DNA from 2 places in the Streptomyces sp. NPDC046203 genome. Region 2 is predicted to be linked to the other one. Evidence: riboswitches for the same ligand, from Rfam matches in the RefSeq annotation. Region 2 holds a riboswitch; the other holds the start of a gene.
The links. Region 2 has a riboswitch for glycine ahead of gcvT (glycine cleavage system aminomethyltransferase GcvT). Riboswitches for the same ligand answer to the same signal wherever they lie in the genome.
Positions count from the first base shown of each region.

Region 1 (15,271 bases), on a different contig from region 2:
GGGGGGTGATGACGGTGGCACGGCAAGGTCACGGCCTTGCGGGGGGTCGCCGCACCACACTGGTGGTGCGTGATGGAAACTGTCGAGTGGATACGGACGTTGTCCAGATGTCCGGGTCGGCAGGTGTGTTGAGTCAGGGTTCGTCCTGCCCCACGGGCGGGTCTGTTTCGGTCAAGGGGAATCGCCCGTGAAGTTGTTTGCGAAGTTGTTCGGCAAGAGCGGACGCGAGGACGGCGGCAACGCCAGGCACCGCGCGTCGCGACACGCCCAGAACGAGGAACAGGGTGCGGAGCGCCCCCTCTTCCGTGACGAGGTCGCCGGTGGCGACATTTCGGGCACTCAGGGCGCGTCTTCTGTTGACCCTGCCGGTGCCGCGCGCATAGGTTTCGGGGAAGCATCAGCCTCGGGTACGGGTGGACAGTCCACCGCCGACCCGTACGCGACCCAGACCTCCGCGGGTCAGCCGCGGCCGGAGGACGCCTCCATGCCGGTGTGTACGAGGTGCGGCCACCGCAATACGGTGGACAGCCGCTTCTGTTCCCACTGCGGTGCGCCGCTGCGGGCCGGAGCGGTCGCGGAGCGCGCGTCCGAGACGACCTCGACGATCTCCATCTCGGGTCTCGAGGCGTACGACTCCGAGGTGACCGGCCAGATTCCGGCGCTGTCGCCGGAGGCCCTGGCGGCCGTCGAGGCACTGCCCACCGGTGCGGCGCTGCTCATCGTGCGCCGCGGCCCGAACTCGGGCAGCCGCTTCCTGCTGGACGGCGAGCTGACCACGGCCGGCCGCCACCCGCAGAGCGACATCTTCCTCGACGACGTGACGGTGTCGCGTCGGCACGTGGAGTTCCGGCGTCAGCCTGACGGCACGTTCAAGGTGAGCGATGTCGGCAGTCTCAACGGCACCTACGTCAACCGTGAGCCGATCGACTCGGTCGTGCTCTCCAACGGGGACGAGGTGCAGATCGGCAAGTACCGGCTCGTGTTCTTCGCGAGCCAGCGGGGCGTGTGACACGCCCCGGAGAACCTTCAGGGAAGGTCCATGGTGCGTACAGCGTCGGGCGGTGCCGGCTTCGGCACCGCCGCAGGCGACGGTCTCGTCAGCATCGGCACGGTGCTGGCGAGGCTGCGCGACGAGTTTCCCGAAGTGACCGTTTCCAAGATCCGGTTCCTGGAGGCCGAGGGGCTCGTGGAGCCCCGGCGGACGGCCTCCGGCTACCGCAAGTTCAGTGCGCAGGACGTGGAGCGGCTCGCCCAGATCCTGCGGATGCAGCGGGACCACTATCTCCCGCTGAGGGTGATCCGCGAGCATCTCGACGCCCTGGCCCGGGGTGAACAGGTCGTCCTGCCCGCGCCGGGCCAGCCGCAGGATCCGCTCGACGGACCCGGGGAGCCGGACGGTGAGCGCCCGACCGCGGCGCGACTGGGCCGGATCGAGCTGCTCGCCGCCGCCGAGGTGACGGAGCCGGAACTCGCCGCGTGGGAGTCGTACGGCCTGATCGCCCAGGCCGCGGGCGGCGGATACGACGCCGAGACCGTCACCGTCGCCAAACTCCTCGCGGATCTGGGACGATTCGGCCTGGAACCGCGCCATCTGCGGGCCGTGAAGGCCGGCGCCGACCGCGAGGCCGGGCTGATCGAGCAGATGGTGGCGCCGTTGCGGCGGCACCGCAACCCCCAGACCCGGGCCCACGCCGAGGCCACGGCCAAGGAACTCGCCGGACTCTCGGTCCGGCTGCACGCCGCGCTGGTCCAGACCGCACTCGGTATTCGGCCACAGTGACCCCCGCGGCGGCCCCGGATTCGTCCCGACTACCCAAACCGGTCGGGCACGGCCTAGGGTTGCTGTGTGAACGAGCTCGACGTTGTGGGTGTCCGGGTGGAAATGCCCTCCAACCAGCCGATCGTGCTCCTGCGTGAAGTGGGAGGCGACCGGTACCTCCCCATCTGGATCGGACCGGGCGAGGCGACCGCGATCGCCTTCGCTCAGCAGGGCATGGCCCCGGCCAGGCCGCTGACGCACGACCTTTTCAAGGATGTGCTGGAGGCCGTGGGGCAGGAGCTCACCGAAGTCCGCATCACGGATCTGCGGGACGGGGTCTTCTACGCCGAGCTGGTCTTCGCCAGCGGTGTGGAGGTCAGCGCCCGGCCTTCCGACGCGATAGCGCTGGCGCTGCGCACCGGCACGCCGATCTACGGCAGCGACGGTGTGCTGGACGACGCGGGGATCGCGATTCCGGACGAGCAGGAGGACGAGGTGGAGAAGTTCCGCGAGTTCCTCGACCAGATCTCGCCGGAGGACTTCGGGAGCGGCAACCAGTAGGCGTCCCGCCGGACCTGCCCAGGCGGGACGGAGGGGACCGCTGAGAGCCGGCCCCGTCCCCAGGGGCCCGGACCCGGGAGCCCGCCCCTCTCCCCGTACGCCGGGGCTTCGAGCGTGGGCTCCGGACGGGCTGCGGACGGGCTCCGGACGGTGGGCTTGGCGGTGATGCCGCCGGGGTCACGGGAGCCGCTCGCCAGGGTCGCCGGCGCCGCCGACGGAGGCGGCCCGAGGGCATTCGAGTAGCCTTTCCCCGCGGAGCGGTACGCAAAACCACTCTCAGGGTGATTATCACTCGGCGTGCCGAGTGTGGCGATCGTTGACGCACCCCGAGTGACTGCCTACCTTCGTGTGGGCAGGTCAAGGACGGAGGGTCGGCGTGATGAGCAGCGGCGACGGTACGGCAGAGGGCTTCCGGGGGCGTGCGCTCGGGGAGCCGGGGCCGTATCCGCTTCACAGCAGGGTGGGCGGCCTCGGAACCGACCCGGGCACGCGCACGACGGTCGACTCCGACGCGGTCGGCTATCGCGGCCCCACGGCCTGCGCGGCGGCCGGGATCACCTATCGGCAGCTGGACTACTGGGCGCGCACCGGGCTCGTCGAGCCGAGCGTGCGGCCCGCGTACGGATCCGGCACACAGCGGCTCTACAGCTTCCGGGACGTCGTCGTCCTCAAGATCGTCAAGCGTTTCCTGGACACCGGGGTCGCGCTCCAGAACATCCGGGCGGCAGTGCGGCACCTGCGGGACCGCGGTTTTTGCGATCTGGAGCGGATGACGCTGATGAGCGACGGCGCGACCGTCTACGAGTGCTCCTCCCCGGACGAGGTCGTCGACCTGCTCCAGGGCGGCCAGGGCGTCTTCGGTATCGCGGTGGGCGTGGTGTGGCGGGACGTCGAGGCGGCGCTCGCGCAGCTGCACGGCGAGCGGGTCGACACCGGCGAGACGCTGGTCGGGCACAATCCCGCCGACGAGCTGGCGCGCCGGCGCCGCGACAAGGCCGTCTGACCCGTCCGGCCCCGTCTCCCCGTCGCGTGCCTCGCCTCGTGCCCGGTGTGCCGCGTATCCGGCGTACCCCGGCATACCGCGTCCACACGGGGCGGGTGAACGGGTGTGCGAGTCGATTGTCAGTGGCGTAGGGCAGCATCGGAACCGTGAGAGCCGCGCCCACGATCCTGCATCTCGACATGGATGCCTTCTTCGCCGCCGCCGAGCAGGCGTCGAAGCCCAGCCTGCGCGGGAAACCCGTGGTCGTGGGCGGGCTCGGGCCGCGCGGAGTGGTCGCCACCGCCTCGTACGAGGCACGGCGCTTCGGCATCCACTCGGCGATGCCCATGGGGCAGGCCCGGCGGCTCGCGCCGAACGCCGCGTACCTGGTGCCCCGCTTCACCTTCTACCGGGCGATCAGCGGGCAGGTCATGGAGCTGCTCGGGCGGCTCTCCCCGCTCGTGGAACCGCTGAGCCTGGACGAGGCCTTCGTCGATCTGGAGGCCGGGGGCGTGGCCGACGACAGCGCGGGCGCGCGGGCGGCGGGGGAGCGGCTGCGGCGGGACATCCTGGCGACGACCGGGCTCAGCGGCTCGGTCGGTCTGGCCGGGTCCAAGATGCTCGCGAAGATCGCCTCCGAGGAGGCCAAGCCGGACGGCCTGCTGCTGATCGAGCCGGGCACGGAACGCGAGCTGATCGGGCCGCGGTCGGTGCGGATCATCCCCGGGGTCGGCCCGGCCACCGGCGAGCACCTGCGGCGGGCCGGGATCGTCACCGTCGACGAGGTGGTGGAGGCGGGGCAGGACGAGCTGGTGCGGCTCCTGGGACGGGCGCACGGGACCTCGCTGTACGCGATGGCCCTCGGGCGCGACGACCGGCCCGTGGTGGCCGAGCGCGACGCCAAGTCGGTGTCGGTGGAGGACACCTTCGACGTGGACCTGCACGACCGGCTGCGGATCCGGCTCGAGGTGGAGCGGCTGGCCGAGCGGTGTGTGGGGCGGCTGCGGGGGTCGGGGCACTCCGGGCGGACGATCGTCCTGAAGGTGCGGCGGTACGACTTCTCGACGCTGACCCGCTCCGAGACGCTGCGCGGGCCCACGGACGACCCGGTGGTGGTGCGGGAGGCGGCGGCGCGGCTGCTCGACCTGGTGGACACCACCGGCGGCGTACGGCTGCTGGGGGTCGGGGTGAGCGGGCTCGCGGACTACACGCAGGAGGACCTGTTCGCGCAGGCAGAGGCGCGGGCGGAGGCGCAGGCCGGAGCCTTGGCGGGAGTGCCGGCCGGAGCCCGGGCGGAGGCGCGGGCGGAGGCACAGGCGGAGGCACAGGCGGAGGCGGCGCACGCCGGAGCGCGGGCCGGGGCTGGGGTCGGGGCGGGGACCGAGCCCGGGACGGAGACACCGGCGGAGGCGGACGCGGGTGCGCGGCCGTCCGAGGAGCCGGCCGCCGCGCTGCCCGAGGCCGCCCCCCGGCCCGCCGAGCGGCGCTGGGCGCCCGGCAACGACGTCCGGCACGCCGCGTACGGGCCCGGCTGGGTACAGGGCAGCGGCGTCGGGCGGGTCACCGTCCGTTTCGAGGAGCCGGGCTCCGCGCCGGGCCGGGTGCGCACCTTCGCCGTCGACGACCCGGAGCTGGAACCCGCCGATCCACTGCCGCTGGTCCCGGGCGGCGCGACGGGCGCGTCCTCCTAGGGACGGTGTTCGGCCCCTTAGGGACGGCGTTCGAACCTTCCCGGAAGCATGCCGGGTCCGCCTGTTCCGAACGTCCTACCTGACGGAAGTCTCCCGACTTGGCACACCAGGTGACGGACTCTGGACCGAACGGGTGTCCGGCGCCCGCATGCCGCCTCCCGGCCCGCTCACCCCTCCTCCTGGCCCGCCAGGCGGCCGAAGTCGTGTTCCACCACGGCCGGGGGCGCGGGCGGCAGGGTCAGGTTGTAGTGGCGGTAGAGCTGAAGCTCCTGTTCCGGGGAGAGGTGCCGGCCGACCCCGAAGTCCGGGGCGTCCTTGATCAGGGTGCGCTCGTAGGGGATGTGGAGGCCGTCCGCCACCAGCTCGCTGGGCTCCAGCGGGACGAAGGCGTCCCGGCTGAACAGTCCGGTGCGTACGGCGGCCCATTCGGGGACTCCCGTCGCGTCGTCCAGGTACACCTCGTCCACAGTGCCGATCTTGTGCCCGTTCCGGTCGAACGCCTTGCGGCCGATCAGGCTGCGCGGATCGATGTCGGTCTGCACGGTCCCTCCAGCGGGTCGCGACTGCTCTGCACCACTACGAAAAGGCACATCCGCGATGTCGGCCACTTGAGCGATGGGGGAAGCATCCTCGCTGGTAGGCTGGTTATGGCTGTCGACCCCGCGCGGGAGAGTCCTCCGGAAGAACGTTTTCGGAGGCGCCGAAGGAGCAAATCCTCCCCGGAATCTCTCAGGCCCCCGTACCGCGCGGACGAGGTCACTCTGGAAAGCAGGGCGGACGTCGTACGGCATCCGTCCTCACCGACGGTGAAAGCCGGCCCGCCGCGAGGCGTGCCGGTGAAGCTCTCAGGTCGAGATGACAGAGGGGGAGGTCGTCCGGGCAACCGCGCCGCGGTGCCCCTCGCAGGTCGTGACGACCAGGAGGCCCCCGTACATGACCGCCAACCGCACTTCGCTCTCCGAACTCGAGCAGGGTATTCCGTTCGAGCAGCGGCACATCGGACCCGACACCGAGGCGCGGGCCAAGATGCTCGCCCAGGTCGGTTACGGATCGCTCGACGAGCTTACGGCCGCCGCCGTGCCTGACGTGATCAAGAACGCCGAGGCGCTGGCCCTCCCGGCCGCCCGCACCGAGGCCGAGGTACTGGCCGAGCTGCGCGTCCTCGCCGGCCGCAACCAGGTCCTCGCCCCGATGATCGGCCTCGGCTACTACGGCACCTTCACCCCGCCGGTGATCCTCCGCAACGTGATGGAGAACCCGGCCTGGTACACCGCCTACACGCCGTACCAGCCGGAGATCTCGCAGGGTCGCCTGGAGGCGCTGCTCAACTTCCAGACGATGGTCGCCGACCTGACCGGGCTGCCCACCTCCGGCGCCTCGCTGCTCGACGAGGGCACCGCCGCCGCCGAGGCCATGGCGCTGTCCCGCCGTGTCGGCAAGGTCAAGAACGGCGTCTACCTGGTCGACGCCGACGCCCTGCCGCAGACCATCGCCGTCATCGAGACCCGCGCCGAGCCCACCGGGGTCGAGGTCGTCGTCGCCGACCTGTCCGCCGGCATCCCGGCCGAGATCGCCGAGCGCGGTGTCTTCGGCGTGCTCCTGCAGTACCCGGGCGCCTCCGGTGCCATCCGCGACATCAAGCCGGTCGTCGACCAGGCCCACGAGCTCGGCGCGATCGTCACCGTCGCCGCCGACCTGCTCGCGCTCACCCTGCTGGCCTCGCCGGGCTCCCTCGGCGCCGACATCGCCGTCGGCACCACCCAGCGCTTCGGCGTCCCGATGGGCTTCGGCGGTCCGCACGCCGGTTACATGGCCGTCCAGGAGAAGCACGCCCGCTCGCTGCCCGGCCGCCTCGTCGGCGTCTCCGTCGACGCCGACGGCAACAAGGCGTACCGCCTGGCGCTGCAGACCCGCGAGCAGCACATCCGCCGCGAGAAGGCCACCAGCAACATCTGCACCGCGCAGGTGCTGCTCGCCGTCATGGCCGGCATGTACGCCGTCTACCACGGCCCCGACGGCCTGCGGCAGATCGCCGAGCGGACCCACCGCTACGCCGCGATCCTCGCCGCCGGTCTGCGCGACGGCGGTGTCCAGCTGGCCCAGGGCGCCTTCTTCGACACCCTCACCGCCAAGGTGCCCGGTCGCGCCGACGAGATCGTCGCCGCCGCCCTTGCCGGCGGGGTCAACCTGTACCGCGTCGACGCCGACCACGTCTCCGTCTCCTGCGACGAGACGACCACGCGCGAGCACCTCGCCGCCGTCTGGGCCGCCTTCGGCGTCACGGGCGACATCGAGGCCCTGGACGCGGCCACCGAGGACGCGCTCCCGGCCGACGCGCTGCGCACCGACGCGTACCTGATCCACCCGGTCTTCCACGCGCACCGCTCCGAGACCGCGATGCTGCGCTACCTGCGCAAGCTCTCCGACCGCGACTACGCGCTCGACCGCGGCATGATCCCGCTCGGCTCCTGCACCATGAAGCTGAACGCGACCACCGAGATGGAGCCGGTGACCTGGCCCGAGTTCGGCCAGATCCACCCCTTCGTGCCGATCGAGCAGGCCCAGGGCTACGTCACGCTCATCACCGAGCTGGAGGAGCGCCTGGCCGAGGTCACCGGCTACGACAAGGTGTCGATCCAGCCGAACGCCGGCTCCCAGGGCGAGCTGGCCGGTCTGCTGGCCGTCCGCGCCTACCACCGCGCCAACGGCGACACCGAGCGCACGGTCTGCCTCATCCCGTCCTCCGCGCACGGCACGAACGCGGCCTCCGCCGCGATGGCCGGCATGAAGGTCGTCGTCGTCAAGACCGCCGACGACGGCGAGGTCGACGTCGAGGACCTGCGCGCCAAGATCGAGAAGCACCGCGACGAGCTCGCCGTGCTGATGATCACCTACCCGTCCACCCACGGTGTGTTCGAGGAGCACGTCTCCGAGATCTGCGGCATGGTGCACGACGCCGGCGGTCAGGTGTACGTCGACGGCGCCAACCTCAACGCCCTGGTCGGCCTCGCCAAGCCGGGCCACTTCGGCGGCGACGTCTCGCACCTCAACCTGCACAAGACCTTCTGCATCCCGCACGGCGGCGGCGGCCCGGGCGTCGGCCCGGTCGGCGTGCGCGCGCACCTCGCCCCGTACCTGCCCAACCACCCGCTCCAGGCCACCGCGGGCCCGGAGACCGGCGTCGGCCCGATCTCGGCCGCTCCGTGGGGCTCGGCCGGCATCCTGCCGATCTCGTGGTCGTACGTCCGGCTGATGGGCGGCGAGGGCCTCAAGCGCGCCACCCAGGTCGCCGTCCTCGCGGCGAACTACATCGCCAAGCGCCTGGAGCCGCACTTCCCGGTGCTCTACACCGGCCCGGCCGGTCTGGTCGCCCACGAGTGCATCGTCGACCTGCGCCCGCTGTCGAAGGAGACCGGGGTCAGCGTCGACGACATCGCCAAGCGTCTGATCGACTACGGCTTCCACGCGCCGACCATGTCGTTCCCGGTCGCCGGCACGCTGATGATCGAGCCCACCGAGTCCGAGGACCTGACCGAGCTGGACCGGTTCTGCGACACCATGATCGCGATCCGTGCCGAGATCGAGAAGGTCGGCTCGGGCGTCTGGCCGGCCGACGACAACCCGCTGCGCAACGCCCCGCACACCGCGGCCGCGCTGGGCGGCGAGTGGAACCACGCGTACACGCGCGAGGAGGCGGTCTTCCCGGCCGGCGTCTCGACGGCGGACAAGTACTGGCCGCCGGTGCGCCGGATCGACGGTGCCTTCGGCGACCGCAACCTGGTCTGTTCCTGCCCGCCGCTGGACGCGTACGACAACTGACGTCCGCTACGGCGACAGCCGGCGTCCGCTGTGACAGTCGGCGTCTGCTGCGACAGCCGGCGTCCGCTACGGCGACCGACGTCTGGGGCCGGCCGCCTCGGCGGCCGGTCGTCGGTGGTCCGCCGGTGGTCCGCCGGTTGTCGGTGGTCCGGCCTCTCGCCGGGGTGCATGCGCGTGTACCTCGGCCGGGGTTCAGGCGGGTGCGGGACACCCGAGGCGTACACAAGAGGGCCGGCCCGGAGAGATCTCCGGGCCGGCCCTCGGCTCGTTCCGCGAGCCCCGGTCGAGCCCCGGTCAGGCGGCCGCCGTCACGGCGGCGGCCGTCGGCGGGCGGTGCGGGGCGATGATCTGCCCGTTCGGCAGCAGCTCGCCGGTGTCCTCGAAGAGCAGGACACCGTTGCACAGCAGGCTCCAGCCCTGTTCCGGGTGATGGGCCACGAGAAGAGCGGCCTCCCGGTCGGCGGAGTCGGCGGTGGGACAAGCAGGCTTGTGCTGGCACATGGGCGGAGTCTCTCGCTGTGTCGTGGTGGATGTCCTGCGGCGCTTTGCTGGCATGGCCGCCCCCGTAGGTCGGTTGGGTTCCGGTCCCAGTCTTGCCTCACGAACGACGTTCCGCAGGTATTTCGCGGCACCTCGTCCTCTTCCTTGATGACGCGTCACCCGCAGGGGCGGTTCGCTTCAACTGCACCGCCTCTTCGGGGGGTTCACAGTGGTCCAGGCGGGCTAGTCCGATCGGGAGAGGCGTCGGACAGCAGTGCGCCCAGGGTGCCGGGGCGGGACCCGGCACCGTGTCGCCGTGTCGCCGTGTCGCCGTGTCGCAGTGTCGCTGTGACGGTGGCGTGCGGGGCGTGAGCGGTGTGCGGGGCGTGTGCGGCGCGTTTGGCGAGGCGTGAGCGGTGTGCGCGGTCGCGGGTGGCTGTGGGTTTGCTTCCCGGGCGGCCGCGCATGGCCGTACGTACCCCGTCGTCAGGCCGTGGCGGAGTCGAGCAGGGGCGGCGGCGGGAGCCGCAGCCCGATCACGGGCAGCAGATCGGCGGCCCGGTAGAGGTGGTGCGCGGCGAACCCGGGAGGGGCGGGGGACAGCGGCACGAGGAGATCGGCCGGCCCGGGCGCGGTGCCGGTGCCGTCGGACTCGACGTCGGTGTGCAGCCACAGGGCCAGCATGTACAGGCCCGGGACGCCGAGCAGCCTCGGCTGGTACGGCGTGCCGAGCGCGTCGGCCTGGGCCAGCGCTCGCTCGGTGGCCGGGACGTAGGGCCCCTCGAAGAAGTGGGAGAAGGACCAGCCGTCCGGCGTGAGCGTGGTGTCCGCCGCCGCGATCGACCGCTCCCCGCAGCGGATCAGGAAACGCCAGCCCGCCAGCCGGGTGCGGGGCGGTGCTCCGGTCGTCCGTCCGGCCGGCCCCGAGGCCGTCCCGGTCCCTCCGGCCGCCCCCGCGCCGTGGGACCCGCCGAGCAGGTGGAAGGGCAGGGGAAGTTCGGCACTCAGCGGTCCCTGGACGGCCCGCAGGGCCGGGGTGCGTGGCTCGCGGACCGCCGCCGGGGAGCCGAGGGCCGTCAGGACGCAGCGGAGAGCCGGTGCGGGAGCCGGACAGAGACGGAGCATGGTGGGTCGCCTCTCACTCAGGAGACACGGAGTCAGGCACGGAGTCAGGCACGGAGACACGAGGACACAGAGACACGAGGACGCGGTGAAACGGTGAAGCGTGGCGGGTGCGACAGCGCTGTCGGCGACGGGGCCGGAGAGGCGGGCCACGAAGGGGTGGCCGTGCGATGGCACTCCGTGCCCCGTGAGTGGAGTTTATACGACAGGCGTCTGCGCGGGGTTTCCGGCGGACGCCGCCGAAATTCCTGACAAGGCGTCATCCGGTCACATGTCCATGGCGATCGCATGGAACACATGCGTCCGGCGGAACGCCGTCCTGCACTTTCTCCGCCAAGGCAGGTCGGCCGAATCCTTCCGGTGCCGATCACCGGCCGGTGGATCTCGCGACGATCTCCTCGCCGACCCGATCTCCGGAAAAGTGTCCCCGGTATATGTCCATTGCCGCTTGCCCCTGGGGACTGCCCCCGGAGAATTCTGGTACAGAGTATTCGCTCACACTGTCGCTTCGCAGGCGTTGTCGATCAGCGGGCGGGGCATCATCGTCCGTGACTCTCGCGGCCGTCGTAGCGGCTGCCCACACGGGGAGGGCTTCGATGGGTGAGAAGGTCGTGGCCGAGCTGTTCGGCCTGTCCGACCGGCAGAGGTATCGCGGAAAGCTTCAGCAATGCCTTGCCGCGCTGGCGCGGCTGCTCGCGGAGAAGCGGTTCGACCGCGCGCGTAATCTCCTGGGCCTGGAGATCGAACTGAATCTGGCGGGTGACGACGGACTGCCCCGGATGCTGAACGTTCCGGTGCTCGACGCGATCTCCAGTCCCGATTTCCAGAGCGAACTCGGGCAGTTCAATCTGGAAGTGAACATCGCTCCGCACCGGCTCGACGGCCATGTATTCGACCGGCTCGCGGAGGAACTGCGGACCGGACTCGGGTACGCGGACCGCAAGGCACGGAGTGTCGGCGCGGGGGTGGTGATGATCGGCATCCTGCCGACGCTCACCCAGGACGACACGGTCCTGTCCAACCTGACGGTCGCGGACCGCTACGCGCTCCTCAACGACCAGATCCTCACGGCCCGCGGCGAGGACATCACCCTCGACATCCACGGCGTCGAACGGTTGCTGTGCCAGTCCGCCTCGATCACCCCCGAGGCGGCGTGCACGTCGGTGCAGCTGCATCTCCAGGTCACACCCGCCCGGTTCGCGTCCGTCTGGAACGCGGCGCAGGCGATCGCCGGCGTTCAGATCGCCCTCGGCGCCAACGCGCCGTTCCTCTTCGGCCGGGAGCTGTGGCGCGAGTCCCGCCCGCCGCTCTTCCAGCAGGCCACCGACACCCGCCCGCCCGAACTCCAGGCGCAGGGCGTCCGGCCGCGCACCTGGTTCGGGGAACGCTGGGTGGAGTCGGCGTACGACCTTTTCGAGGAGAATCTGCGCTACTTCCCGGCACTGCTGCCGCTGTGCGACGACGAGGACCCGCTGGAGGCCCTCGACGCGGGCACGGTGCCCAAGCTGGGCGAACTCGTCCTGCACAACGGCACCGTCTACCGCTGGAACCGGCCCGTGTACGGCTGGGTCGACGGCGTCCCGCACCTGCGGGTGGAGAACCGGGTGCTGCCGGCCGGCCCGACCGTCACCGACGTCATCGCCAACGCCGCCTTCTACTACGGCCTGGTGCGCACGCTCGCCGACGAGTCGCGGCCGGTGTGGAAGCGGATGACCTTCGCGGACGCCGAGCACAACTTCGACACCGCCTGCCGCCACGGCATCGAGGCGGAGCTGCGCTGGCCGCGTCCCGGCCGCTCCGGCGGAACGGCCACCGTGCCGGCCGTACGGCTCGTACGCGACGAACTGCTGCCGATGGCCGCAGCAGGACTCGACGCCTGGCATGTCGAGCCGCGCGAACGGGACTTCTACCTCGGCATCATCGAGGAGCGCTGCCGGCGGCGGGTGAACGGTGCCTCCTGGCAGGCCGACACCTTCCACCGGGCCCTCGCCTCCGGTCTCGACCGGCCGGCCGCGCTGGCCGCGACGACCCGGCGCTACCGCGCGCTGATGCTGACCGGCGAGCCCGTGCACACCTGGCCCGTGGGGCTCGACGGCGGTGCGCGGAGCGCGTAGGTAGGGTGCCCGTACCCAGTACGCGAGGGAACGGGAGAGCGGTGTGGTGTCGGAGCAACACGTGGTGGACGCTGCCCCGCCGGCCGGAGGAGGTCCGGCGCCGCGCCGGATCCTGCGCGACGAGACCCTGTTGGTGCTCGCGCTCTCCCTCGGCGCGAGCGGGGTGTCGGCGCTCATCAGTTTCATCGGGGCGCTGACCCGGCCGGCCGCTCTCAAGCAGCAGGCGGCCACCCTCAACGGCTCGTACGCACCGGGGCGGCCGTGGCTCGACCTCGCGTGGCAGCTGTTCGGCATCGCCACCGCGCTCGTGCCGGTCGCCCTGGTCGCGCACCTGCTGCTGCGCGAGGGCGGGTGGGCGCGGATGCTGCCGGGGTCGCTGTCGCGGGGTGGGGCGGAAGCCGGGTCGGCGGTCGGGTCGGGGGCTGGGGCTGGGGCTGGGGCTGGGGCTTGGGCGGCGGTCGGGACGGCCGGGTCCGCGGCCGGGTCGGCGCCGGGTGCGCGCGGGCTGCGGGTGCTCGGTTTCGACCGCACCCGGCCGTGGCCGGACCTCGGCCGCGGTGCGCTGGTCGCGGCCGGCATCGGCAGCGCGGGGCTGGTTTTCTACCTGGTGGCGCGGGCGTCCGGATTCAACCTCACCGTGGTGCCGGAGTCGCTGCCGGACGTGTGGTGGAAGTACCCGGTGCTCATCCTGTCGGCGATCCAGAACTCCGTACTGGAGGAGGTGATCGTCGTCGGCTATCTGCTGCGCAGGCTCGACCAGTTGGGCTGGAGCGCCCGTTCCTCGCTCGCGGCGAGCGCGGTGCTGCGCGGTTCGTACCACCTCTACCAGGGCATCGGCGGCTTCATCGGCAACATGGTCATGGGCGTGGTCTTCGTCTGGCTGTACCGGCGCTGGGGCCGGGTCGGCCCGCTGGTCGTCGCGCACGCGCTGCTCGACATCGTGGCCTTCGTCGGCTACGGACTGCTCGCCGGGAAGGTGGGCTGGCTGCCCACGGTGTGAGTGGGCGGGCGGCACGGACCGGAGGGGCGTACGGCATGGCTGCCGTACGCCCCTTCGGCGTGTTGCTCCGGGGCGTGCCTGGGGTCGGCCGGGTGGGTGGTTGGCCGGCTGGTCGGGCGTGCTCGGGTCTGTTCGGGTCTCAGGCGTGCAGTTCGCCGTCGATGACTGTGACGGCGTGACCGGTCAGCAGCGTACGGTCGCCGCGCAGCCGGACACGGACCAGACCGGTGCGCGCGCCGCCCTGGAAACCGGTGAGCTCCTCGCGGCCGAAGCGGGCGGACCAGTAGGGGGCGAGCGCCGTGTGGGCGCTGCCCGTGACGGGGTCCTCGTCGATGCCGACGCCGGGGAAGAAGCCGCGGGAGACGAACTGGTAGTCGCCCTCAGGACGGTCGGCGACGGCGGTGGCGATGACGCCGCGCTTGGAGAGCGAGGCGATCGCCGTGAAGTCCGGGGCGAGACCGCGGACGGTGGCCTCGTCCGCGAGTTCCACGACCAGATCGCCGATGTGCGCGGCGGTGTCGTGGACGGCGAGCGGCTCGGCGCCGAGCGCCGCCGCGAGGCCGTCCGGCGCGGGCACCGGGGTGAGCGAGGAGGTCGGGAAGTCCATGGTGAGGGAGCCGTCCGGCTCGGGCGTGACGCTCAGGACGCCGCAGCGCGCGGTGAAGCGGACGGTGCCGGTCGTGGCGCCGGTGCGGTGCAGGACGTGCGCGGTGGCCAGGGTGGCGTGCCCGCACATGTCGACCTCGGTGGCGGGGGTGAACCAGCGCAGCGCCCAGTCGGCCTCGCCGCCCGGGGGCAGCGGGTGGGCGAATGCGGTCTCGGAGAGGTTGACTTCGGCGGCCACCCGCTGGAGCCAGGAGTCGTCGGGGAAGGAATCGGAGTCGAGGATCAGGACTCCGGCCGGGTTGCCGGAGAAGGGCCGGTCGGTGAAGGCGTCGACGATTCGGATACGCATGAGCCGGACGGTATAGGGCCACTGGAGCCGGGTGCCAAGGCCAATCGGAGAGGACTGGCCTTGTCGGTGGAGTGTGGACAGGGCAGGGGTTGTCGGGGGAATCTCCTGATATTCACCCTTTTATGAAGGTATGACTGGTGGTGAGGGCGCACCGCAGTGGTCGCCAGCGGGGCCGGTCGGCGGGGGAGGGCGGTCAGGTGAAGAGTGCGCCGGTCCAGGCGAGGGATTCCGGCTCGGGTGCGGCCTGCTGGAAGAGGGCTACGGCTTCCCGTACGCGGCCGAGTCGAGCAGACGGGAGGCGAGGGGCGGAGGAATGAGGCCGGACTGCGTCCGGGCCTGGCGGTCGAGGTCGTGGGCGTCCATGGCGTATCAGGCTAGTGGCCGTCTTCGACAGGGTGTCGTCGGGAGGCGGGCTTGGATACGCCCAGGTGAGGGGCTGTACGGGACCTCATACGGCCGTATCCGGCTGTGGCTGCGAAGGCGTTGGCGCCACCGGCCCGGTCAAGGCGCCTCTTCTGCGGGGGCCGGCATGGGTGGGGTGAGGCCGAGCTGCTGCTCGGTGCGCTCCAGCCAGTTCCGGTACCAGCGGGCGAAGCCGTACCCGGTCGGCTTGATCCCCTCGTCCATCGGCCGCAGATCCTCCCAGACGGCGCCCTGGTGAGGTCCCGTCATCACCAGCAGGGAGGCGTAGCCGCATCCCTGGTCGCCGAGGAACACGGCGCCCGCCTCCTGGGCGTCGTACAGCTCGTCGTACCGCGCTTCCCAGGGCGCGTACACGCGGCTGAACG
Region 1 is NZ_JBEYZX010000015.1:6,106-21,376, forward strand. It holds gene ABZ990_RS14410 (FHA domain-containing protein) at 188-1,009, shown strand; gene ABZ990_RS14415 (MerR family transcriptional regulator) at 1,040-1,780, shown strand; gene ABZ990_RS14420 (bifunctional nuclease family protein) at 1,847-2,320, shown strand; gene ABZ990_RS14425 (MerR family transcriptional regulator) at 2,700-3,323, shown strand; gene ABZ990_RS14430 (DNA polymerase IV) at 3,470-4,993, shown strand; gene ABZ990_RS14435 (PRC-barrel domain-containing protein) at 5,161-5,535, opposite strand; glycine riboswitch at 5,649-5,748, shown strand; gene gcvP (aminomethyl-transferring glycine dehydrogenase) at 5,927-8,812, shown strand; gene ABZ990_RS14445 (DUF5999 family protein) at 9,107-9,313, opposite strand; gene ABZ990_RS14450 (hypothetical protein) at 9,779-10,417, opposite strand; gene ABZ990_RS14455 (glutamate--cysteine ligase) at 11,011-12,528, shown strand; gene ABZ990_RS14460 (CPBP family intramembrane glutamic endopeptidase) at 12,575-13,528, shown strand; gene ABZ990_RS14465 (PhzF family phenazine biosynthesis protein) at 13,668-14,483, opposite strand; gene ABZ990_RS14470 (SMI1/KNR4 family protein) at 14,985-15,271, opposite strand, start outside.
Region 1: another riboswitch for glycine. It lies ahead of gcvP (aminomethyl-transferring glycine dehydrogenase); the one in region 2 lies ahead of gcvT (glycine cleavage system aminomethyltransferase GcvT).

Region 2 (15,271 bases):
TTCTCGTTCTCCAGCATCAGCGAGGAGATCGACAGACCGGTCTCCTTGGTGAGCCGGAGCAGCTCGTCGCCGGTGCGGAAGGGGTGGGTGAGGGCGGTGTCGTCCGGGATGATCGGGTTCTCGCCGGCCACCGCGTCCTCGTCGACGACGAAGCCGCCGCCGACCGAGTAGTACGTCTTCTCCAGGAGCGGTGCGCCCTCGATGTCGTACGCGAGGACGGTCATGCCGTTGGCGTGGTACGGCAGGGCCTTGCGGCGGTGCAGGATCAGGTCGTCGTCGAACGAGAACGGGATGTCGTGCGCGCCGAGCAGGTTGATCCGGCCGCTCGACTTGATCCGCTCGAACTCGCCGTCGGCGCTCTCCACGTCCACCGTGCGCGGCGAGTGGCCCTCCAGGCCCAGCAGGACGGCCTTCGGGGTGCCGTGGCCGTGGCCGGTCGCGCCGAGGGAGCCGTACAGCTCCGCGCGTATGGAGCCCACGTGGGCGAGCAGCCCCTCGTTCTTCAGCCGCCGGGCGAACATCCGCGCCGCGCGCATGGGGCCCACCGTGTGGGAGCTCGACGGGCCGATACCGATCGAGAACAGGTCGAAGACCGAGATGGCCACGGGAACTCCTTGTGGGGGCTGGACGCCATTGTCTGCCGGGGTGGTGCAGAACGTGCCGTGAAAGATGTGCGGGGACAGCGGGGACAGCGGGGACAGACGTGGGTGGGGCACCGCGCGCGCTGGCAGGCTCACTGTCCAGTGTGCGTGGTGCCCCGGGGGTTTCGTACGGACGAACCGGAGAACAAAAGCGTACGAAATTATTTCTTCAGGATCTTCTTGATCTTTCCGAGCTTTCAGCCTGGTCAGGGCCGCTGGGCTCGCCGGACTCGTCGGACTCGCCGGGCTCGTCGGGCTCGTCGGAACATCCCGATGACCGATGTGGATCGTGCCGGTCCGGCGGACCAGCGGGGCCCGTGCGACCGGCTCATGATCGCCTCGGGCCCCGCAGGATCACTACTACAGACCGGGGTACAGCGGGTGCTTGTCGGCGAGCGCCGTCACCCGGGCCTTCAGCGCCTCGGCGTCGAAGCCGGGCTTCAGCGTCTCGGCGATGATGTCGGCGACCTCGCGGAAGTCCTCGGCCTGGAAGCCGCGGGTGGCGAGGGCCGGCGTGCCGATGCGCAGACCGGAGGTGACCATCGGCGGGCGCGGGTCGTTCGGAACGGCGTTCCGGTTGACCGTGATGCCCACCTCGTGCAGCCGGTCCTCGGCCTGCTGGCCGTCCAGCTCCGAGTTCCGCAGGTCGACCAGGAGCAGGTGGACGTCGGTGCCGCCGGACAGCACGGAGACACCGTGCTCCGTGACGTCGTCCGCCACCAGGCGCTCGGCGATGATCCGCGCGCCGTCCAGGGTGCGCTGCTGGCGCTCCTTGAACTCCTCCGAGGCCGCGACCTTGAAGGAGACGGCCTTGGCCGCGATCACGTGCTCCAGCGGGCCGCCCTGGAAACCGGGGAAGACCGAGGAGTTCAGCTTCTTCGCGAACTCCTTCTTCGCCAGGATGATGCCGCCGCGCGGGCCGCCGAGCGTCTTGTGCGTGGTCGAGGTGACCACGTCCGCGTACTCGACCGGGTTCGGGTGCAGACCGGCCGCGACCAGACCCGCGAAGTGGGCCATGTCGACCCACAGGTACGCCTCGACCTCGTCGGCGATCCGGCGGAACTCGGCGAAGTCCAGCTGACGCGGGTAGGCGGACCAGCCCGCGATGATCACCTTGGGGCGGTGCTCCTTGGCGAGGCGCTCGACCTCGGCCATGTCGACCCGGCCCGCGTCGTCCACGTGGTACGCGACCACGTTGAACTGCTTGCCCGAGAAGTTCAGGCGCATGCCGTGGGTCAGGTGGCCGCCGTGGGCCAGGTCCAGACCGAGGATCGTGTCGCCCGGCTGGGCGATCGCGAACAGGGCGGCCTGGTTGGCGGACGCGCCGGAGTGCGGCTGCACATTGGCGTACTCGGCGCCGAACAGCTCCTTGATCCGGGCGATCGCGATCTGCTCGGCGACGTCGACGTACTCGCAGCCGCCGTAGTAGCGGCGGCCCGGGTAGCCCTCGGCGTACTTGTTGGTGAGGACCGAACCCTGAGCCTCCATGACCGCGACCGGAGCGAAGTTCTCCGAGGCGATCATCTCGAGGGTGTTCTGCTGACGGCGGAGCTCGGCGTCGACGGCGGCGGCGACGTCCGGGTCCAGCTCGTGGAGGGGAGTGTTCAGAAGCGACATCGAGTGATCCTTAGTTGCCCGAGAACTCGGTGTACTCGTCGGCGGAGAGCAGATCGTCCGGCTCCCCGGTGACGCGTACCTTGAAGAGCCAGCCACCCTCGAACGGAGCCGAGTTCACCAGCGACGGGTCGTCGACGACGTCCTGGTTGGCCTCGACGACCTCGCCCGTGACCGGGGAGAACAGGTCGCTGACGGACTTGGTGGACTCCAGCTCGCCACAGGTCTCGCCCGCGGTCACGCTCTCACCCACCGCCGGCAGCTGCGCGTACACGACGTCGCCGAGGGCGTTCGCCGCGAACTCCGTGATGCCGATCGTGGCGACGCCGTCCTCGACGGCCGACAGCCACTCGTGCTCCTTGCTGTAGCGAAGTCCCTGGGGGTTGCTCATGGCGTGATTCTCCTGGATCGGGGGAGTGCGGATGAACGGGGGTCTTACGGGATGAGACGGAAGGTGAGACGAATCACCTCAGCGGCGTACGCCAGGGCGCGCGGTCCGGCCCGGACTCGGGCGCCCCTGGGCGTACGACCGCGGTCTACTTCTCGCGCTTGTAGAAGGGCAGCGCCACGACCTCGTACGGCTCGTGGGTGCCGCGCACGTCGATGCCCACGCCCGCCGTGCCGGCCTCGGCGAACGCGGCGTCCACGTAGGCCATGGCGATCGGCTTGCCGAGCGTCGGGGACGGCGCGCCGGAGGTGACCTCGCCGACGACCTCGCCCGCCACGACCACGGACATGCCCGCGCGGGGCACCCGGCGGCCCTCGGCGATCAGGCCGACCAGCTTGCGCGGCGGGGCGGTCTCGGCCGCCGCGGCGGCCTTCTCCAGCGCCTCGCGGCCGACGAAACGGCCCTCGTTCGTGGTCTTCTCGAACTTGACGACCCGGCCGAGACCGGCGTCGAAGGGGGTGAGGGCGGTGGTCAGCTCGTGGCCGTACAGCGGCATGCCCGCCTCCAGGCGCAGCGTGTCGCGGCAGGACAGACCGCACGGGACCAGACCGGCGCCGGCGCCCGCCTCGGTCAGCGCCTGCCACACGCCCTCGGCGTCCTGCGGCTTCAGGAACAGCTCGAAGCCGTCCTCGCCGGTGTAGCCCGTGCGGGCGATCAGCGCGGGCACGCCCGCGACGGTGCCGGGCAGACCCGCGTAGTACTTCAGACCGGCCAGGTCGGCGTTGGTGAGCTTGGCCAGGATGCCGGCGGACTCGGGGCCCTGGACGGCGAGCAGGGCGTACGCGTCACGGTCGTCGCGGACCTCGGCGTCGAAGCCGGCGACGCGCTCGGTCAGCGCGTCGAGGACGATCTGCGCGTTGGAGGCGTTGGCCACGACCATGTACTCGGGGGCCTCGGTCTCACCGAGGCGGTAGACGATCAGGTCGTCGAGGATCCCGCCGTCCTCCTGGCAGATCATCGTGTAGCGGGCGCGGCCGTTGCCCACCGTGGAGATGTTGCCGACCAGCGCGTAGTCCAGGAACGCGACCGCCTGCGGACCGGTGACGGTGATCTCGCCCATGTGCGAGAGGTCGAACAGACCGGCCTTGGTGCGGACCGCCGTGTGCTCCTCGCGCTCGCTGCCGTAGCGCAGCGGCATGTCCCAGCCGGCGAAGTCGGTCATGGTCGCGCCGAGCGAGCGGTGGAGCGCGTCGAGGGCGGTCAGGCGGGGGGCAGTGCTCATGGGGTGACTCCCGGGTCCCAGGCGTGCGGGGGCACGACATGCATGACGGTGAGGACATCCTCCCCATCTGTCATGGAACCTGAGAGGTTCACCGAGGAGTTCCCCGGCTTGCACCTTGGGTGGGGGCGCGACGGCGCGCCCCGCTTTTCAGATCTGCCTCGTCCGCGCGGTACGGGGCCTGAGAGATTCAAGGGAGGTACTTGCTCCTTCGGCGCCCGGCGCACGGCGTATGCCTGTGCCCCGGAACTCTCCCGCGCGGATTCGAGCGGCCGGTATGCGGTTGTACGCGCTGGTGGCGCGGGTACGCGCTCGTGCGAGCGAGTGGCGCGCTCATCATTGCACGGCGGGTCCGCCCGGCAAATCGCTTGTGTCCCATTACCGTTTCTTTACACTTTGTGGGCAGGGTCCTGGCGGGCCCGATCGGGGTTCCGGCATGTCCGACAGGGGGAGATGGCGATGGCGATCCGGCACACCGGTGCGTATACGGCGGACTCCGGCTTACCGCTGCGGCGAGCGGTCGCGGGGCCCCGCCTCCCGGCCCGCACTCCAGGCCGCCTCCCAGGCCGTGCCCCGGGCCGAGTCCCCGCCCCCGCGCCCGCCCCGGACACCGCCCCCGACACCGCCCCCGCCCCCGCCCGTGGGCGGCGGGCTCGCGGGGTGGGGCGCGAGGGGACGCGCGACGGGGTGCGCGAGGCGGTACGGGACAGAGCCCGGGCCCGCACCCGGCGCCGCGGCCGGTTCCTGCGCGACCTGCGCGAGCGCGGCGGGCAGAGCCCCCGCGTCCTCACCTTCGCCGCCGGGGACGTCGTGGTGGTCTCCGGGCTGCCCGGGGCCGGGAAGTCCACGCTCATGGGCCGGGTCGCCGGCGGCCGGGCCGTCGACTCCCAGGACACCCGCGAGCGCTGGGAGGCCCGGCTGCCCCGCTTCCTGCCGTACGCCCTCTACCGTCCGCTCGCCCGCATCGCGCACTACGCGGGACTGCGCCGCGCGCTCGCGGCCGGCGCCGGGGTGGTCGTCCACGACTGCGGCACCCAGTCCTGGGTGCGCGGCTGGCTCGCCCGGGCGGTCCGGCGGCGCGGCGGCGCCCTGCATCTGATCCTGCTCGACGTCGACCCGGCGACCGCCCTGGACGGCCAGCGGGCCCGCGGCCGTACGGTGTCCGGCTACGCCTTCGCCCGGCACCGGCGCGCCGTCGGCCGGCTGATCCGTACCGCCGCGTCCGGCGCCCTGCCGCACGGCTGTGCCTCGGTCACCCTGCTCGACCGGGAGGCGGCCGACGCGCTGCGGAGGATCGACTTCCGGGAGCTCGTATGACGCGCGCGCGTGACGAAACCCGACCCCCTCCCGCTCCCCGTGGCCGGGGCGCGCCGTTAAGGTGCTGATCGCACCCGTGTGGCCCGGCGGGCAGGGGCCGGCGGGGCCGAGGGGCCGGGCCGACGCCGTGGCGGGCGGGAAGCCGCGCCGGGCGGACGCCGGGCGGGTCGAGAAGCCGGGGAAGCCGGAACACCGGAGAACCGGGAAGCCGGAGGACCGGGAAACCGGGTCAGCCGGAAAGTCGGGAAGCCGGGCCGTGAGGTCCGGGAGCCGTGGAGCCGTGAAGGCGCGAAGGGGACGAAGAGCAGCGTGGACGTGACGTGGCCGGGCAATGAACTCGAGGAGATACTGGCCGCCTCGCTCGGCAACCCCGCGGCGGGTGGCCGGCTGGTCGAGGTGCTCGGCCGCAGCAACGTCTGGATCCCGCTGCCCAATGGCGGCGGCCCCGACAGCCCCGACCTCGATCTGCCCACCCTGGAACTGGACGGCGCCGCCTATGTGCCCGTCTTCAGCTCCGAGCGGGAGTTCCGCGCCTGCGTCGGCGACCACATGTCGTACACCGTCGCCCCCGCCCGCGAGTTCGCCCGGGGTCTGCCCCCGCAGCTCGGCATCGCCGTGAACCCCGGCGGCACCATCGGCGTCCCGCTGCCGCCGCCCGCCGTCGTCGAACTGTGCCGGGTCGGCCGCAGCGAGTTGGACGGACCGGCCGCCGGCGGCCGGGTCCGTCTGTTCGAGCCCGACTGGCAGGACGACCCGGTCGACTTCCTGTCCGCCGCGTCGGCCGAGTTCGAGGCCACCGGAGTCGTCGCCACCGCCCGGCGGGCCCTCGCCAGCGTCGAGGGCACCGAACCCGCCCTCTTCGTCGGCGTCCAGCTCGTGGAGGGGACCGAGCCGGACCTGACGGTCCCGCTGGACGCCCTCGGCCGCGCCCTCGGCCGGGTCGAAGTCGCCTGGCCCGTCAACCTCGTCCTGCTCGACGTGGCCCAGGACCCGGTCGGCGACTGGATGCTGGAGAAGGTGCGCCCCTTCTTCCAGCGCGCCGCCGTGTGACGGACCCCCGCTTTAAGCTGAACTCATTCAAGACGCACGGATCCGGCCCGGGCGCGGCGGATCCGGCCCGGTGGGGCCCGGTCCGGTAGGGGCCGGTCCGGCTTCGCCCGGACGCATCCGTACGACCGGGCGACCAGCCGTACGTACGGCCAAGCGGCCAAGCGGCCGGGCCACCGGCCGTACGACAGCGAAGCGATACAGCGACACAACGACATCCGCGACAACCGCGGCGACACGGACAAGAGGGGCGGGACCGAGGGTGAGCGCGTCAGGCACCGCTGCCGCCGGACAGGTCGAGCACATGCTGCGCGAGGTGACGCCGGGGCGTCACGACGCCTACGAGCGGCTGTTGTACTCCCTGGCCGGCTCCGAGGTCTGGATGCTGCTCTGGCAGGGCACACCCGGCGCCCCCGACGCCCAGTACGGGAACATGGAGGTCGACGGCTTCGGCTACGCCCCCTGCGTCACCTCCGCCCAGGAACTCGCCGCCTCCGGCTGGACCCGCGCCCACGAGCGCATCGGCGGCCTGGAGATCGCCCGTGCCCTGTTCCCCGACCGCTGGGGCATCTGGCTCAACCCGCACGCCCCCGGCGGCGGCGTCGGCATCCCCTGGGCCGACCTGCGCCGCGTCGCCACCGGTCTGGACCGGATGCCCGCCGGACCGCTGCGGCTTTCCGAACCGTCGCTGGAGATGCCGCACTTCTACGCGCTTTTGTCGCAGAACGCCCATCGCACCCCGGCCGTCCGCTCGTTGCGCCGCGCCTGGGTGCAGCCCGCGCTCGGCTCCCCGTACCTCGCCATCGGTCTGGACCTCTACGACTCCTCGCCCGCCGCGGTCGAGTCGGTGCGCGCGATGATGCGCCAGACGGTCGGCGCCGTCCCCGACGGCCTGCCGGTGTCCACGGTCGCCATGTCCGATCCGTACGACCCGGTCGCCCTGTGGCTGTACGCGCACGCCCGGCCGTTCTACGACCGTGCCGCGCACGTCGCGCCCGTCGCGCCCCTCACGCCCGGTTACGGCTATCCGCCTGCCGCGCCGGGACTCGGAGCCTCCGTCGCCCCGCACGCCTACTGACGAGTAGTCGGTCGGTCCGCCATAGGTCCGTCACCAGTCCGCCGAATCGTCCGTTTCCACCCTTCCTGCCGCCCCAATTCGCGCCCGTCACGGCGCGGTTGGGGCGGTTGTCCGTTCTGGCCGAATAGTGTCCGAGATGGTCCGCTGAACCAGCCGGAACGTTCGGATAACGGAAGACAACGAACCGCATCACGGTTGCGCAACCATTCCCCACCAGGTCTGGCGGGTGATCGCGGGCCATTGAAGACTCCCCGGAACACCTGGCATTCGGTTTCTTCCGAGCCGGTGTCCAGCAGTTGTTCCACCAAGCCGCTACCCGCGGCGGTCAAGGGCCGGCGACCCGGCGGCCGAGAGGGGTCCTCACCAGATGACGGCACCACAGCAGGAGACGAGTGCGGCCGAACAGGCCGGCGCCGTCGACGCCGTCCCCGGCGCGGCGGCCAAGGCCATCGAAGGCCGTTCCCTCTGGCAGATCGCGTGGACGCGGCTGAAGAAGGACAAGCTCGCGCTCGCGGGCGGCTGCGTCGTCGTCTTCCTGATCCTGGTCGCGGTCCTGGCGCCGTGGATCGTGGCGGCGTTCGGCCACCCGCCGAACGAGTTCCACGAGGACCAGATCGACGCCCTGTTCGGCACCCCGGTCGGCAGCTGGGGCGGCATCAGTTCCGACTTCCTGCTGGGAGTCGAGCCGGTCAACGGCCGCGACGTGTTCAGCCGCATCGTCTACGGCGCCCAGATCTCGCTGCTCGTCGCCTTCCTGGCGGCGGTGTTCGCGGTCTTCCTCGGCACCATCCTCGGCATCGTCGCCGGCTACTTCGGCGGCTGGATCGACGCCGCGCTCAGCCGGGTCATGGACGTCATGCTGGCCTTCCCGCAGCTGCTGTTCACCATCGCCCTGGTCTCCGTGCTCCCCAACGAGCTGCTCGGCCTGACCGGTTCGGGCGTCCGCATCGCCGCCCTGGTCGTGGTCATCGGCTTCTTCGGCTGGCCGTACGTAGGCCGTATCGTCCGAGGTCAGACGCTCTCGCTGCGCAACCGTGAGTACGTGGAGGCCGCCCAGAGCCTGGGCGCCGGCCGGCTCTACATCCTGCGCCGCGAGCTGCTGCCCAACCTGATCGCCCCGATCACCGTCTACGCGACGCTGATGATCCCCACCAACATCCTCACCGAAGCGGCGCTGAGCTTCCTCGGCGCGGGCGTGAAGCCGCCCACCGCCTCCTGGGGACAGATGCTGTCCAAGGCCGTCAACACCTACGAGTCGGACCCGCTGTTCATGGTGATCCCCGGCCTCGCGATCTTCATCACCGTCCTGGCGTTCAACCTCTTCGGCGACGGCGTGCGCGACGCGCTCGACCCGAAGGGTTCGCGCTGACCCGTTCGCCGACGCGACACCACGAAAAGCCCTGCCCCTGCCGTTGCGACAGGGAAATTCTTCCTCGGCGGACCGACCCGAAAAAGGCCCCGCCCCTAACCCGGAGGTTGCCGGAACCATGATGAACACCTCTTCCAGGCGCAGGATCGCCGCGGGCGCGCTGCTCGCCGCGGCCACGATGGTCGCCACCACCGCCTGCGGCGGCGGCAACGGCTCGGACGACAAGGGCAAGGGCACCTCCGGCCTCGCCTTCAACGGCGCCGTGAACAAGGTCCTCAACGCCTCGGACAAGAAGGGCGGCGAGCTGAAGTTCATCGGCACGCAGGAGGCCGACTCGTGGGACCCGCAGCGCGGTTACTACGGCTTCGTGTGGGACTTCGCCCGCTTCTACACGCGTCAGCTGATCTCCTTCAAGGCCGCCCCCGGCGCCGAGTCGACCGAGCTGGTCCCGGACCTCGCCACCGACACCGGCAAGATCTCGGCCGACGGTCTGACCTACACCTTCACCCTGAAGGACGGGGTCACCTGGGAGGACGGCAAGCCGATCACCTCCAAGGACATCAAGTACGGCATCGAGCGCACCTGGGCGCAGGACGTCATCTCCGGCGGCCCGATCTACCTCCAGGGCGTCCTCGACCCCAAGAAGGAGTACAAGGGGCCGTACAAGGACAAGTCCGCCGACAAGCTCGGCCTGAAGTCGATCGAGACGCCGGACGAGAAGACCATCGTCTTCAAGCTCCCGAAGGCCAACGGCGACTTCCTCCAGATGCTGGCGATGCCCGCCGCCTCCCCGGTCCGCCAGGACAAGGACACGGCCTCCAAGTACGGCCTGAAGCCGTTCTCCTCCGGCCCGTACAAGTGGGACTCGTACACGCCGAAGAAGTCCATCAAGCTGGTCCGCAACGACAAGTGGGACGCCAAGACGGACACCATCCGCAAGGCGCTCCCGGACTCGATCAGCGTCACGTTCAGCACGAACGCCGACGACATGGACAACCGTCTGGTCGAGGGCGAGTACGACATCGACATCAACGCGACCGGTGTCGGCGCCGCGGCCCGCCAGAAGGTGCTCCAGCAGCACAAGGAGAACGCGGACAACCCGCAGACCGGCTTCATCCGGTACGCGGTCTTCCCGCAGTCGGTCATCCCGAACCTCGAGTGCCGCAAGGCCATCATCTACGCGGCCGACAGCAAGTCCCTGCAGACCGCCCGCGGTGGCCCGCAGGCCGGTGGCGACATCGCGTCCAACATGCTGCCGCCCATCGTCAAGGGCTCGGACGTGAAGGCCGACCCGTACGGCAAGCTCAGCGGCAAGCCGGACATCGCCAAGGCCAAGGACGCGCTCAAGAAGTGCGGCAAGCCGAACGGCTTCAAGACCACGATCGCGGTCCGCAACAACAAGCCGATCGAGGTCGCGACCGCCGAGTCGCTCCAGCAGTCGCTGAAGGCCGTCAACATCGACGCCCAGATCGACCAGTACGACGGCGCCCAGACCTCCGGCATCATCGGTTCGCCGAAGGTGGTCAAGGACAAGGGCTACGGCATCGTCATCATGGGCTGGGGCGCCGACTTCCCGACCGGTCAGGGCTTCCTGCAGCCGCTGGTCGACAGCCGCTTCCTCCTCGACTCGGGTAACAACAACTACTCCGAGACCAAGGACCCGGCCATCGACGCGCTGTTCGACAAGGCGCTGAAGGAGACCGACCCGGTCAAGGCCGGCGAGATCTACAAGGAGATCAACACCAAGGTCTCCGAGAAGGCGATCTACCTGCCGTTCACCCACGAGAAGAACATCATCTGGCGCAGCTCTCGACTGACCAACGTCTACACGGCCGACGCCTACAACGGCCGCTACGACTACGCGTCGCTCGGCGTCGTCAAGTAAACCGACCCGCTTCAACGGCGCACCACCCGCCGCCAGGTCCGAAGGGCAGGTGATGGCCGCGCGCGGCGGCCGGGCACCCCGTGAAGGGGGCCCGGCCGCCGTCCGGCCGACCGCATGCTTGCATACATCATCCGACGGCTGATCGCCGTCGCGCTGATGCTGATGGTCGTCACGCTCGTGACGCTCAGCATCTTCTTCCTCATACCCAAGCTGACCGGCAGCGACCCTGCCGCGATGTTCGTCGGCAAGCAGGCGGATCCGGCCACCATCGAGGGCATCCGGCAGAAGCTCGGCCTCGGCGATCCGCTCCTCGTGCAGTTCTGGCACTTCGTCTCGGGCATCTTCGTCGGCCGCGACTACGTGGGCGGCGGCTCGTCCATCCACTGCGCGGCCCCGTGCTTCGGCTACTCGTTCAAGACCGAGCAGGACGTCTGGAGCATCCTGGTCGACCGGGTCCCGGTCACCCTCTCCATGGTCGTCGGCGCGGCGATCATCTGGCTGATCCTGGGTGTCTCCACCGGCGTGCTCTCCGCGCTCAAGCGGGGCACCGTGATCGACCGCGCCGCGATGGTCACCGCCCTCGCCGGCGTCTCGCTCCCCATCTACTTCACCGCCATGCTGGCGATGCTCGTCTTCCGCACCCAGCTGGGCTGGCTCGACGCCCGGTACGTGCCGATCACCGAGAACCCGGGCAGCTGGTTCATGGGTCTGCTGCTGCCCTGGGTGACCCTCGCCTTCCTCTACGCGGCGATGTACGCGCGGCTCACCCGCGCCACCATGCTGGAAGTGCTGGGCGAGGACTACATCCGTACCGCCCGCGCCAAGGGCCTCACGGAGCCCGTCGTGCTCGGCAAGCACGCCATGCGCTCCACGATGACCCCCATCCTGACCATCTTCGGCATGGACTTCGGCGCCCTCGTCGGCGGCGCGGTCCTGACGGAGACCGCGTTCAACCTCCCGGGTCTCGGCAACGCCGCCTTCTCGGCGGTCAGCGAGCGCGACCTGCCGATCATCATGGCGGTCACCCTCATCACCGCCGGGTGCGTGGTCTTCGCCAACCTCCTGGTGGACCTGCTGTACGCGGTGATCGACCCCCGAGTGAGGCTCGCATGACCGACAAGCTCGCCAAGACCGGCGCCGCGCTCGGCGAACCGGTCGCCGCGTCCAAGGACGCACCGTCGGACGCCTTCCTCGACGTACGCGACCTCAAGATCCACTTCCCGACCGACGACGGCCTGGTCAAGTCCGTCGACGGCCTCACCTTCCAGCTGGAGAAGGGCAAGACCCTCGGCATCGTGGGCGAGTCCGGCTCCGGCAAGTCGGTCACCTCGCTCGGCATCATGGGCCTGCACACCGTCGGCCAGTACGGCCGGCAGAAGGCCCGGATCTCCGGCGAGATCTGGCTGAACGGCGAGGAGATCCTCTCCGCCGACCCCGACCGGGTGCGCCGGATGCGCGGCCGCGAGATGGCGATGATCTTCCAGGACCCGCTGTCCGCGATGCACCCGTACTACACGGTCGGGCACCAGATCGTGGAGGCGTACCGCGTCCACCACAAGGTCGACAAGAAGACCGCCCGCGCCCGCGCCGTCGAACTCCTCGACCGGGTCGGCATCCCCGAGCCCGCGAAGCGGTTCGACAACTACCCGCACGAGTTCTCCGGCGGTATGCGCCAGCGCGCGATGATCGCGATGGCGCTGGTCAACAACCCCGAACTGCTCATCGCGGACGAGCCGACCACCGCGCTCGACGTGACCGTCCAGGCCCAGATCCTCGACCTGATCCGGGACCTGCAGAAGGAGTTCGGCTCCGCGGTCGTCATCATCACCCACGACCTCGGCGTCGTCGCCGAGATCGCCGACGACATCCTCGTGATGTACGGCGGGCGGTGCGTGGAGCGCGGCACGGCCGAGGAGCTCTTCTACCAGCCCCAGCACCCGTACACCTGGGGTCTGCTCGGCTCCATGCCCCGCATCGACCGCGAGCAGACCGAGCGTCTCATCCCGGTCAAGGGCAACCCGCCCAGCCTCATCAACGTCCCGAGCGGCTGCGCCTTCAACCCGCGCTGCCCGTACGCGGACGTACCCAAGGGCGGCATATGCCGGACCGATCGCCCCGAGCTGAAGCTGACGGAGGCCGGTGACCGCCACTTCGCGGCCTGCCACCTCCCGCAGGGCGAGCGGAACCGGATCTGGACCGAAGAGATTGCGCCGAAGCTGTGAGCGACACCAAGGCCGTGGGCGACACCAAGGCCGCGAGCCATCCCAAGGCGGTGAGTGACACCATGGAGCCCTTGCTCAAGGTCACGGGCCTGCAGAAGCACTTCCCCATCCGCAAGGGGCTGCTGCAGCGCCAGAGCGGTGCGGTCAAGGCCGTCGACGGGATCGACTTCGAGGTCTACCCCGGCGAAACCCTCGGCGTCGTCGGCGAGTCCGGCTGCGGCAAGTCGACGATGGGCCGGCTCATCACCCGGCTCCTCGAACCGACCGGCGGCACCATCGAGTTCGAGGGCACCGACATCTCCCACCTCGGGGTGGCGAAGATGCGGCCGCTGCGCCGCGACATCCAGATGATCTTCCAGGACCCGTACGGCTCCCTGAACCCGCGCCACACGGTCGGCGCGATCATCTCGGCCCCCTTCAAGCTCCAGGGCGTCGAGCCCGAGGGCGGCCTGAAGAAGGAGGTCCAGCGGCTGCTCGGACTCGTCGGCCTCAACCCCGAGCACTACAACCGCTACCCGCACGAGTTCTCCGGCGGCCAGCGCCAGCGCATCGGCATCGCCCGCGCGCTCGCGCTCAAGCCGAAGCTCGTGATCGCGGACGAGCCCGTCTCCGCCCTGGACGTCTCCATCCAGGCCCAGGTCGTCAACCTCCTCGACGACCTCCAGGACGAGCTCGGCCTCACGTACGTGATCATCGCGCACGACCTGTCGGTCATCCGGCACGTGTCCGACCGCATCGCCGTCATGTACCTGGGCAAGGTCGTCGAACTCGCCGACCGCACGTCCCTGTACCAGGCGCCGATGCACCCGTACACGCGCGCGCTGATGTCGGCCGTGCCGATCCCGGACCCGCGCCGCCGGGGCCAGAAGAGCGAGCGCATCCTGCTCACCGGCGACGTCCCGTCGCCGATCGCGCCGCCGCCCGGCTGCCGCTTCCACACCCGCTGCTGGAAGGCGACCGAGGTCTGCAAGACGCAGGAGCCGCCGCTTCTTGAGCTGCGGCCCGGCCAGCGGGTCGCCTGCCACCACCCGGAGAACGCGGAGGGGATCACGATCCCGTCGGCGCGGGAGACGGTGACGGTGGAGGTGACGGCGGGGGGACCGGCGGAGCCGGCGAAGGCGGAGAAGGACGCCGAGGCGAAGGCGGAGGCGGAGGCTGGGAAGCCGGAGGCCGAGGCTGAGGCTGCCGAGGGGTCCGCTGAGGAATCCGCTGAGAAGGCTGCCGGGAAGTCGGCCGAGAAGGCGGCTGAGAAGTCGGCTGAGAAGTCGGCGGACAAGCCTTCGGAGGACTGAGTTCGCGAGCGGTACGCGTGTGAGGCTCCCGTCACTCTTGTGGCGGGAGCCTCATGACGTCGGGGGACCGGGTCGGAGACTGCACAATTGGGCGGTGCTCCACGATTTGTTCAATCCGTCCGTCCAACACGCGCTCGATCTCGTCGGCATCTTCGTCTTCGCGATCTCGGGCGCGCTGCTCGCCGTCCGCAAGAACTTCGACGTCTTCGGCATGGCCGTACTCGCCGAGGTCACGGCGCTGGGCGGCGGACTCTTCCGGGACCTCGTCATCGGCGCCGTCCCCCCGGCCGCCTTCACCGATCTCGGCTACTTCCTGATGCCGCTGGTCGCGACCGTCCTCGTCTTCTTCCTGCATCCGGAGGTCGAACGGACCCAGACGGCCGTCAACGTCTTCGACGCGGCCGGACTCGGTCTGTTCTGTGTGACCGGTACGACGAAGGCGTACGACTACGGACTCGGCCTGACGTCCTCGGCCGTGCTCGGCATGGCCACCGGCGTCGGCGGCGGTGTGCTGCGCGACATACTGGCGATCGAGGCGCCGTCGCTGCTGCGCTGGGACCGGGACCTGTACGCCGTGCCGGCCATCGTGGGCGCGACGATCGTGGTGCTGTCCATCCGGTTCGACGTGCTCAACGCGTACACCAGCACCGCCGCCGTGCTCGCCGCCTTCCTGCTGCGGCTGCTCGCGATGCGCTACCACTGGCGGGCGCCGCGCGCCTGGAACAGGCGTTCGTCCACACGTGAGTCCGAAAAAGCTACCGCTCAGTAGGGTCGGCCCTGTACCGTCGCGCCCATGAGCATGAGCAGCACCGAGACGACCCCGACCCCGGACCCGGCCCAGGCCACGCCCTCCGGTGGGGTGACGAGCGAGTTCGACCGCGACACGGCCATCGCCCTGCGCGAGCCCGGCGTCTACGACGCCGAACTGTCGGCCGGGTGGACGATCATCCAGGCCGTGAACGGCGGCTACCTCCTCGCTCTCCTCGGCCGCGCGCTCGGCGACCACCTGCCGCACCCGGACCCGTTCACGATCTCGGCGTACTACCTCACCCCGTCCGTGCCGGGCCCGGCGGTCATCCGCACCGAGACCGTCCGCACCGGCCGGACCCTCTCCACCGGCCAGGCGTCCCTCTTCCAGT
Region 2 is NZ_JBEYZX010000003.1:228,986-244,256, reverse strand. It holds gene ABZ990_RS04350 (L-serine ammonia-lyase) at 1-605, opposite strand, end outside; gene glyA (serine hydroxymethyltransferase) at 1,002-2,258, opposite strand; gene gcvH (glycine cleavage system protein GcvH) at 2,269-2,646, opposite strand; gene gcvT (glycine cleavage system aminomethyltransferase GcvT) at 2,792-3,925, opposite strand; glycine riboswitch at 4,083-4,189, opposite strand; gene ABZ990_RS04330 (AAA family ATPase) at 4,610-5,239, shown strand; gene ABZ990_RS04325 (enhanced serine sensitivity protein SseB) at 5,549-6,289, shown strand; gene ABZ990_RS04320 (enhanced serine sensitivity protein SseB C-terminal domain-containing protein) at 6,549-7,364, shown strand; gene ABZ990_RS04315 (ABC transporter permease) at 7,732-8,733, shown strand; gene ABZ990_RS04310 (ABC transporter substrate-binding protein) at 8,855-10,618, shown strand; gene ABZ990_RS04305 (ABC transporter permease) at 10,733-11,731, shown strand; gene ABZ990_RS04300 (ABC transporter ATP-binding protein) at 11,728-12,840, shown strand; gene ABZ990_RS04295 (dipeptide ABC transporter ATP-binding protein) at 12,903-14,132, shown strand; gene ABZ990_RS04290 (trimeric intracellular cation channel family protein) at 14,227-14,901, shown strand; gene ABZ990_RS04285 (thioesterase family protein) at 14,926-15,271, shown strand, end outside.